One region of the Mesorhizobium sp. P2_E10 genome, then DNA from elsewhere that is predicted to be linked to it. Evidence: predicted binding sites of a transcription regulator. Region 1 holds the regulator's gene; each other region holds the start of a gene.
What was found. The regulator PhoB, encoded in region 1, activates phosphate uptake and scavenging genes when phosphate is short. The targets are predictions, from matches to a motif close to TGTCATNNANCTGTCAT.

Region 1 (3,275 bases):
GGTAGAAAAAAGGCATTTTGGTATGAACATCATGACCGAACAGTCCCTTGAAAACGCTGTGGGCGATAAAATGAACGCCAAGTCGAACGAAGTGATCAAGATGCGCGGCGACAAGGTCGGCGTGTTCTACGGCGAGAAGCAGGCGTTGTTCGACGTCAATCTCGACGTGCGCCTCAACCAGGTGACGGCGCTGATCGGCCCGTCGGGCTGCGGCAAGTCGACCTTCCTGCGCTGCCTCAACCGCATGAACGACACCATCGATTCGGCGCGGGTGACCGGCAAGATCACGCTGGACGAAGAGGATATCTACGACAAGAGCATCGACGTCGTCGAGCTCAGGGCGCGCGTCGGCATGGTGTTCCAGAAGCCCAATCCGTTCCCGAAGTCGATCTACGAGAACGTCGCCTACGGCCCGCGCATCCACGGACTGGCCAAGCGCAAGGCCGACATGGATCAGATCGTCGAGTCGAGCCTGAAGAAGGCGGCGATCTGGAACGAGGTCAAGGATCGCTTGCAGGAGCCCGGCACCGGCCTTTCCGGCGGCCAGCAGCAGCGTCTGTGCATCGCGCGCGCCATTGCCGTGTCGCCCGAGGTGATCCTGATGGACGAGCCCTGCTCGGCGCTCGATCCGATCGCCACCGCCCGTGTCGAGGAACTGATCGACGAACTGCGCCAGAACTACACGATCGTCATCGTCACCCACTCGATGCAGCAGGCGGCGCGCGTGTCGCAGCGCACGGCGATGTTCCATCTCGGCTATCTCGTCGAGGAGGGCGCCACCGACAAGATGTTCACCAATCCCGACGACAAGCGCACCCAGGACTACATCACAGGCCGGTTCGGCTGAGCGGTTCCGGCAGCGAAGTTTCAGGCACGAGGACGAGGATCATGGGTGAACATACCGTCGCATCTTTCGATGAAGAGTTGGGGCAGATCAGCAAGCTGATCCGCGACATGGGCGATCTCGCCGGCTCGATGGTCAGCGGCTCGACCAAGGCGCTGCTCAATTCGGACAACGCCCTGGCGCAGCGCGTCGTCTCCGACGACGCCATCATGGATGCGCGCCAGCGCGAGCTGGACGACCGCGCCATCACGCTGATCGCCAAGCGCCAGCCGATGGCCAACGATTTGCGCGCAGTGGTCGGCTCGATCCGCATGGCCGGCGACCTCGAGCGCATCGGCGACCTGGCCAAGAACATCGCCAAGCGCGTCGGCACCGTCGGCCTCAGCGTCACGCCGCGCGACCTGTCGCATTCCATCGATGCGATGGCCCAACTGGTGCTCATCCAGGTGCAAGGGGTGGTCGAGGAATACGCCGCCGCCGATGCGGCAGCGCTCGCCAAGCTCAGAAACGACGACGAGCGCATCGACGTCAAATACACCTCGGTGTTCCGCGAGCTTTTGACCTACATGATGGAAGACCCGCGCAACATCACCGCCTGCACGCATCTGTTGTTCTGCGCCAAGAACCTCGAACGCATCGGCGACCATGTGACCAACATCGCCGAAAATGCATATTATGTTTTGACCGGCTCGCAATTGCCCGCCAATCGTCCGAAGCAGGACGAGACGGCGATGTCCGCGCCGGCGGCATGACGACAAAGGTGACCAGTCGATGATCGCGCCACGCATCATGGTGGTGGAGGACGAGGAGCCGCTAGGCGTGCTCCTCCGCTACAATCTCGAATCCGAAGGTTACCAGGTCGAGGTGGTGACGCGCGGCGACGAGGCCGAAATCCGCTTGCAGGAAAACGTGCCCGACCTGCTGGTGCTGGACTGGATGGTGCCGTCGGTTTCCGGCATCGAGCTGTGCCGGCGCCTGAGGATGCGGCCCGAAACCGAGCGGCTGCCGATCATCATGCTGACCGCGCGCGGCGAAGAGAGCGACCGCGTGCGCGGCCTGTCGACCGGCGCCGACGATTATCTGGTCAAGCCGTTCTCGACGCCGGAATTCATGGCCAGGGTCAAGGCGCTGCTGCGCCGCGCCAAGCCGGAAGTCCTGTCCAGTGTGCTCAAGGTCGGCGACATAGTGCTCGACCGCGAATCGCACCGGGTCTATCGCAAGAAGAGCGAGATCCGGCTCGGGCCGACAGAATTCCGGCTGCTCGAGTTCATGATGCGGCATCCCGGCCGGGTGTTCTCGCGCAGCCAGTTGCTCGACAATGTCTGGGGCGAGACGATCTATATCGACGAGCGCACGGTCGACGTCCATGTCGGGCGGCTGCGCAAGGCGGTCAACAATGGCCGCATGCCCGACGTCATCCGCACCATCCGCGGGGCGGGCTACGCGATCCGCGAAGACTAGGTCCCTCGGCGCGGAAGCGTTTATTGGTTGAATGCGTCCACTCCCGGACCTCACGCGTCGATGATTGGCTCAGCCCGCTCATGGCTTCGTCATCCTTGGGCGAAGCAAGGAGCGTAGCGACGCGGCGCAGACCCAAGGATCCATGCCGCGACCTCAAGGCGTTGCTACTGTGCAGAATTCTGCCCCGTTGAATTCTTTGACCGATTTCACGGCATGGATCCCAGGGTCTCCGCGACGGAGCTTCGCTCCTGCTTCGCCCTGGGATGACGACGTTGGGACGGCTTCGGCCAATCTCCAAAGTCGGCGACAATCTGCGGCATCAATGATTGACGTCGTCCTCAGGCCACGTCTTTCCCGATAGCGCCAGCCCGTGCCTGCCCGCCCGGCGCGAAGATCTCCTGGTCGACGAAGCTCAGTGCCCGCATGGCGCAGCCTTCGCGGATCAGCGGCAATTCGTTCGGTTCGGTGTCGAAGGAGATCGATTTCGAGTGCTGGCCGCCGGCGGTCTGGGCGATGGCCTCGCGCAGCGCCGGTTCGATCAGGTCGAAGGCGGCGGCGCTGACGCCGACCATGGCGACCGGCGCGGGATCGATCAGCGCAAAAAGACTGCCGAGGCCGAAGCCGAGCGCTTCGCCGGCCTTGCGGTAGGCCTCGCGCTCCGGCCCGTCTTTCTCGCGTGCCGCGACGGCGAGCGCCCGCATGTCGGCGTCGCTGACATCGGCGACCGGCTCGGCGTCCTCGCCCAATTGCCTGGCGTTGCGCCAGATGGCGTAGTTGCCGGCATAGGCCTCGACGCAGCCGCGCCGCCCGCAACGGCACAGCGCCCCGCCCGGGCGATGGATCATGTGGCCGAACTCGCCGCCCGATGAATGGGTGCCGGTGAACAGCTCGCCCTTCAGCACCAGTCCCATGCCGATGCCGTGCGACAAAAGGATGGCGATGAAATCGTCGTGGTAGCGGACCGGATCGC
Region 2 (3,275 bases), on a different contig from region 1:
CGGCGAGGAGCGTTTTGCTGCGCTGCTCGATTTCATCGAAGCGAGCTTCCAGCAAGGGCCGAACGGACCGATCCTTGTCCCGGATGCGGCCTATTCCAGATATGACGGCTTTTATGAAGCCAATGGCCATTTCAATGCACTGGTCGGCTGCAACACCTGGACGGCGGCGGCCTTGCGCACAGCCGGCCTGCGCACCGGCTGGTGGAACCCGTTGCCGGTCTCGCTCGGCCTGTCGATGCGGCTTTATGATTAGCTATCGACGTCCGACGGTTTCGGGCACCCGCCAGCCATAGAGCCAGTCCAGGTCTGAGGCGAGCTTTTCGGACGAGCGCGTCGCCAGGAACAGATTGCGGGCCATCGCCACCGGCCCCGCAGCATGCCAGGCGAGCCGGTTGACGGCGCCACGGCGGGCAACTTTTGCTACACGCGGACGCCGTTCCTGTTCCCACGCGGCAAGCGCACCCTGGAGATCGGCAGGCAAGGCGGCGACGAAGCCGGCAAGCGTTGCGGCATCCTCGATCGCCATCGCCGCGCCCTGTGCGGCAAACGGCGTCATCGCATGCGCCGCATCGCCGATCAGCGCGATGCCATCCGACGTCGTCCAGGGCTGGCGCTGGTCCACTGTATGGATCGGCCACGCCGTCCACGGCCCGGCTTCTTCGACCAGCCGGGCCAGTGCCGGCGCCGTGCCGCGCATGGCGCTGGTGAGGATCTTGACGTCGGCATTGCCGGACCAACCCTCGGCGATGATCTCACCCTTGGTGAACGCAGCAAGGTTGAAGGCGGTGCCTTTGCTGACGGGGTAGGCGACGAGGTGGAAGCCGGGATGCAGGAAGGTGGTGACGCAGTCGGTTGCAGCGATCGCCGCGAAGGCTTTTCCGGCGGCGCTGTCGGCGCTGACCGTGGCGCGCCAGGCGAGTTCGCCCGAAAACCGGTTTCTGGACGAAAACCCGGCAGCAGCACGGGTCGCCGACCAGACACCATCGGCGCCGATCAGCAGGAACCCCTCGGCCTCGACGCTCTTGTCGCCAATCTCAGTCGTTGCGATGAGGCCATGCGGCCCCTTGGCGACGCCGCTGACGCGCGCGCCGGTGACAAGCTTGATGCCAGGCAATTCCGCCACGCGCGCCATCAGCGCGTTTTGCAGATCGGCGCGGTGAGCGACGAGGTAGGGGGCCTGCCAGCGCTTTTCGGCCAAGTCGCCAAGCGGGACGCGCGCCAATTCGCGCAATGTTCCTGCATCCCTAAGCACGACCGCCTCCGGCCGCACCGCTGCCGGCGACAGCCGGTCGAGCACGCCGAGCTGGCGAAGGATGCGCGTTGCGTTGGGGGAAAGCTGGATGCCGGCGCCAGCCGCTTCGAGGCGCGGCGCTTGTTCGAACAGCTTTATCGGATAGCCGCGCTCGGCGAACGCTAGGGCAGCGGTCAGCCCCGCAACACCCGCCCCGGCGATAACGATCTGCCGGGACTGCATGTCGCTCATTGGGATCGTCGCGAAAGAATCAGGCGGCCTGGTCGATATACAGGCACCCGGCCGGCGCCGTTTCCGTTGCCTTCAGCTTTGACGAATAGCGATAGAGCGTCGAGCAATAGGGGCAGACTTTTTCATCGTCGTCGCCCATGTCGAGAAACACATGCGGATGGTCGAAAGGCGGATTGGCGCCGGTGCACATGAATTCCCTAACGCCGATGTCGATCGCCGCGTGGCCCGCATCGTTCTGGAAATGGGGAATGGAACCGCCTGCCATCGTCGTCTCCTTGCTCTCTCGTTTAGAATTGCATCTGGATCATAACCCGTCTCTTTGCAAGATCGATGAAATGAAACTGTCGCAAAAGCCTGTCACAGGATAAGTTAAGCCGGTTAACCGGCTGAGCAGTCGAGAAGAGCAGGAACCATGAACGAACTGAAGCCGGTACAGAGCGAATTCACCACCGTGGAGAAGGCCAGCTCCGAAGGCGGCAACCCCGACCGTTTCGTCAACCGCGAGTTTTCCTGGCTGCAATTCAACCGCCGCGTTCTCGAAGAATCGCTGAACCTCAATCATCCGCTGCTCGAACGCGTCCGCTTCCTGTCGATCTCGGCAGCCAATCTCGATGAGTTCTTCATGGTCCGCGTCGCCGGTCTCGCCGGCCAGGTGCGCGAGGGCATCACGCTCAAGAGCCCGGACGGCCGCACGCCGGAGCAGCAGCTCGAACAATTGCTGCGTGAGGTCGAGCGCCTGCAGGAGGACCAGCAGAAGAGCCTTTCGGCGCTGATGCTGCTGCTCAACAAGGAAGGCATAGAGAGCATCGCCCGCGACGCCCTGACCAAGGACGAGAAGGTCTGGCTGGAAGACCATTTCCAGGAGCAGGTGTTTCCGGTGCTGACCCCGCTATCGATCGACCCAGCGCACCCGTTCCCGTTCATTCCCAATCTCGGTTTCTCGATGGCGCTGCAACTGCGTCATCGCAAGAATGGCGAGGAGATGAGCGCGCTGTTGCGCCTGCCGGTTGCATTGAAGCGCTTTATCCGTCTGCCCGACCGCAAGCATCATGTCCGCTTCATCCCGCTCGAAGAGGCGGTCGGCCTCTATATCGGCAAGCTGTTCCCCGGCTACGAGGTCAAGGGCTCCGGCACATTCCGCATCATCCGCGACAGTGATATCGAGGTCGAGGAAGAGTCCGAGGATCTCGTGCGCCTGTTCGAGACGGCGCTGAAGCGCCGCCGCCGCGGCTCGGTCATCCGCATCGAGTTCGACAGGCTGATGCCCAGCGAGTTGCGCGACTTCGTCGCCGGCGAGCTTGGCGTGTCGTCGAGCCGCATCAGCGTTCTGACCGGTCCGCTGGCGCTCAGCCAGATCTCCGAAATCGTCGCCGTGGCCCGCGACGACCTCAAGTTCACGCCCTACAATCCGCGCTTTCCCGAACGCATCCGCGAGCATGGCGGCGACTGTTTCGCCGCCATCCGCGAGAAGGACATCGTCGTTCACCACCCTTACGAATCCTTCGACGTGGTGGTGCAGTTCCTTCGCCAGGCGATGGCCGACCCGGAAGTGGTGGCGATCAAGCAGACGCTGTATCGCACCTCAAACGACAGCCCGATCGTGCGGGCGCTGGTCGACGCCGCCGAGGCCGGCAAGTCGGTGACAGCGCTGGTCGAGCTCAAGGCGCGCTTCGACGAGGAGGCCAACATCCGCTGGGCGCGCGACCTCGAGCGCGCCGGCGTCCAGGTCGTGTTCGGTTTCCTCGAACTGAAGACCCACGCCAAAATGTCGCTTGTGGTGCGGCGCGAGGAC
Region 3 (3,275 bases), on a different contig from region 1:
GATGTTGCGGGTGGCGATCTCCTGCGCCAGCGACTTGGAAAAGCCGATCATGCCGGCCTTGGTGGCGCAATAGTTGGTCTGGCCGGGATTGCCGGTGACGCCGACCACCGAGGTGATGTTTATGATGCGGCCGTGCCGGCGGCGCATCATCGGATGGGTGAGTTCGCGGGTCAGCCGGAACACGGCGGTGAGGTTGACCTCCATCACGCTGTCCCAGTCGGCGTCGGCCATGCGCACGAACAGCCCGTCCTTGGTGATGCCGGCATTGTTGACCAGAATGTCGACACCTTCGAGATCGGCCTCCGCCTTCTGGCCGAGCGCCTTGACCTCGTCGCGGTTCGACAAATTGGCCGGAAACAGCTTGACGCGATCACCGAGCTCGGCGGCCAACGTCTCCAGTTTCTCGACGCGCGTGCCGTGCAGGCCGACAATGGCGCCTTGCGCATGCAGCACCCGCGCGATCGCCTCGCCAATGCCTCCCGAAGCGCCGGTGACGAGTGCCTTGCGGCCGGTCAATTCGAACATTTTTGTCTCCCGATCTCAGAGAACACCCTTGGCACGGGTGCGATCAAATCGCCAGTCTCAACCAAGCCCCGCCAGCGCCGCCTCGACATCGGCCGCCGTGCCGACGGCGCCGGTGGCGATGTCGCGGTTGATGCGCCGCGCCAATCCTGACAGCACCTTGCCGGCGCCCACTTCGTAAAGCGTGGTAACGCCGTTTTGGCCGAACCACTCCACCGTTTCGCGCCAGCGCACGCGGCCGGTCACCTGTTCGACCAGGCGGCTGGCGATGACACCGGGATCGCTGGTCGGGGTGACCGACACGTTGGAGACGACGGGAACGACCGGCGCGTTCTTCGTCACGCCTGCCAGGGCCTCGCGCATGACCTCGGCCGCAGGCGCCATCAGCGCCGAATGGAAGGGCGCCGAGACCTGCAGCATCAACGCCCGCTTGGCGCCCTTTTCGGTGCACAACTTGGCCGCCAGCTCGACCGCGGCCCTGGCGCCGGAGATGACCAGCTGGCCGCCGCCATTGTCGTTGGCGATCTGGCAGACTGAGCCCTTGGCGGCCTCCGCGCAGGCGGCTTCGACATCGGCCTGCTCCAGGCCGATGATCGCCGCCATGGCGCCCTCGCCGGCCGGCACCGCCGCCTGCATGGCGTTGCCACGGATGCGCAGCAGCCGGGCGGCATCGGCGACAGACACGAAACCGGCGGCGGCAAGTGCCGAATATTCGCCGAGCGAATGGCCGGCGACATAGGCGACCTTGTCCTCCAGCGAAAAGCCGCGCGCTTCAAGCGCCCGGACCGCCGCCAGCGACACCGCCATCAGCGCCGGCTGGGCATTGGCGGTCAGCGTCAGCGTCTCCTCCGGTCCTTCCCAGATCAGCTTCGACAGGTTTTCGCCGAGCGCTTCGTCGATTTCCTCGAAGATCTGGCGCGATTCAGGAAAGGCGTCGGCAAGGTCCTTGCCCATGCCGACAGCCTGGCTGCCCTGTCCCGGAAAGGTGAATGCGACGGCCATGTGAGGCTCCAGAGGCTGGTTTTTCCTGCCTGTGACGCAAGGCGGGCGGCCAAGTCAAGTCCACAGGGGGCCATTCGCGACCGGTTTCGGAACGGCGACACTGGGCGAGTGCCTGATCCAAAAGGCTTTTTGGCGATCACTCATGATGAAAACCGAACACGATTCGTTTGCTGGCTCTTCTCATTTTCGCCACAGGCGCTAGCTTTGCGTGACAGTTCGATGACAATTCGATGACGCATTTGTTGCGGGCCGGGGATTTTAAGGTGGCAAACCGTTTGAAGCGCGCTGGCAAGGCCGCGCCGCAGTTTCTGGAAGGCGATCCGTCCACCGGCTATCTGCCGGGCCGGAAATGGCCTGTTATCCGCTATGGGCTGCTCAGCCTGCTCGCGTCCGCAATCCTGGTTTTCGCAATCGAACTGATCGTGCGCGGCGACTTCATGGGCACGGTCGGCTTCTTCCTGCAGCCGTTCAAGCCGGGTTGGACCACCATCATCATCTTCGCGCTGATCCTCATCGGCCTCGATGCCGTGCTCGGCCGCAGCCACCAGAGCCTGATGATCGTCGCACCGCTGACGTTGGCGCTGGCGTTTGTCGGCCACCAGAAGTCGCTCTATCTCGGCGACCCGCTCTATCCCACCGACTTCCTCTACTCCCGCCAGATCGTGGCGCTGATGCCGCTTCTGGTGCGTGATCGCCCGGGAACCGCCATCATGATGGCGGTTGGCATCGTCGGCGGGCTGTCGCTGCTGGTCTATGGCTGGCGGCTATGGCGCCGCCGGGTGCCGGCGCTCAGCCACAAGGGCCGGCTCGCCCGGCTGACGCTGACCGTGCCGCTGCTCGCCTTCGTCGTCTCGATCATGGACTATGCCACTTTCTCGTGGACCCGCGACCGGCTGCAGATCATCCCGATCATGTGGGACCAGAAGGAAAACTACGCCTCCAACGGCTTTGCGCTCGCCTTCGCGCTCAACGTGCCGATGGCCCATGTCTCGGCGCCGGCGGGCTACTCCGAAAAGGCGATCGCGGCGATCGACAGATCCGATGTGACGGCGTCGGTGCCGGCAGAGAAGCCCGACATCATCATCGTCATGAGCGAATCCTTCTGGGATCCGACCAAACTGCCCGGCGTCACCATCACGCCCGACCCGATCCCCAATGTGCGGGCACTGCGCTCCGGCTATATGTTCTCGCCCGAATTCGGCGGCATGACCGCCAACATCGAGTTCGAAGCGCTGACCGGCTTTTCCAACGCCTTCCTGCCGGCCGGCAGCATTCCCTACCAGCAATATGTACGCACCCCGACGCCTTCGCTGGCGACGTTCCTGAAAGGCCAGGGCTACAGGGCGCGCGCCATCCATCCCGGCACCAACTGGTTCTGGAACCGCGGCGCGGTCTATGCCGATTTCGGCTTCAACGACTTCAAATCGGAAGAAAACCTGCCCTATCTGGAAAAGCGCGGACCGCTGGCCTCCGATGCGGCGATGACCGACGAGATCATCCGCGAGGCCGACGCCAGCGACGATCCGGTATTCTTCTTCGCCGTCAGCCTGCAGAACCACGGGCCCTACGAGCCGCATCGCTATTACAATCCGACCCACAAGGTCGACGCGCGGATCAGCCCGTGGGCGCGTGAATCGCTGTTGAGCTATGCCGAAGGCTCCGCCGACGCCGACCGCGGCCTCGAGCGGCTGATCGAATGGGCGAAGAAGCGCGACCGGCCGACGGTCATCGCCTTTTTCGGTGACCATCTG

Region 2: a site for PhoB is predicted at 1,815-1,831, ahead of AC1D0N_RS06415 (RNA degradosome polyphosphate kinase). Genes of this name have one in related genera too.
Region 3: a site for PhoB is predicted at 1,733-1,749, ahead of AC1D0N_RS23950 (LTA synthase family protein). Genes of this name have one in related genera too.

What each region holds. Positions count from the first base shown of each region.
Region 1 covers NZ_JBFUEK010000006.1:266,777-270,051, forward strand. Annotated here, with positions in the region: gene pstA (phosphate ABC transporter permease PstA) at 1-5, shown strand, start outside; gene pstB (phosphate ABC transporter ATP-binding protein PstB) at 23-847, shown strand; gene phoU (phosphate signaling complex protein PhoU) at 889-1,596, shown strand; gene phoB (phosphate regulon transcriptional regulator PhoB) at 1,616-2,305, shown strand; gene AC1D0N_RS18500 (ROK family protein) at 2,644-3,275, opposite strand, start outside.
Region 2 covers NZ_JBFUEK010000002.1:338,006-341,280, forward strand. Annotated here, with positions in the region: gene AC1D0N_RS06400 (TIGR02117 family protein) at 1-253, shown strand, start outside; gene AC1D0N_RS06405 (FAD-dependent monooxygenase) at 254-1,483, opposite strand; gene AC1D0N_RS06410 (zinc-finger domain-containing protein) at 1,503-1,748, opposite strand; gene AC1D0N_RS06415 (RNA degradosome polyphosphate kinase) at 1,896-3,275, shown strand, end outside.
Region 3 covers NZ_JBFUEK010000010.1:124,173-127,447, forward strand. Annotated here, with positions in the region: gene fabG (3-oxoacyl-[acyl-carrier-protein] reductase) at 1-525, opposite strand, end outside; gene fabD (ACP S-malonyltransferase) at 583-1,524, opposite strand; gene AC1D0N_RS23950 (LTA synthase family protein) at 1,755-3,275, shown strand, end outside.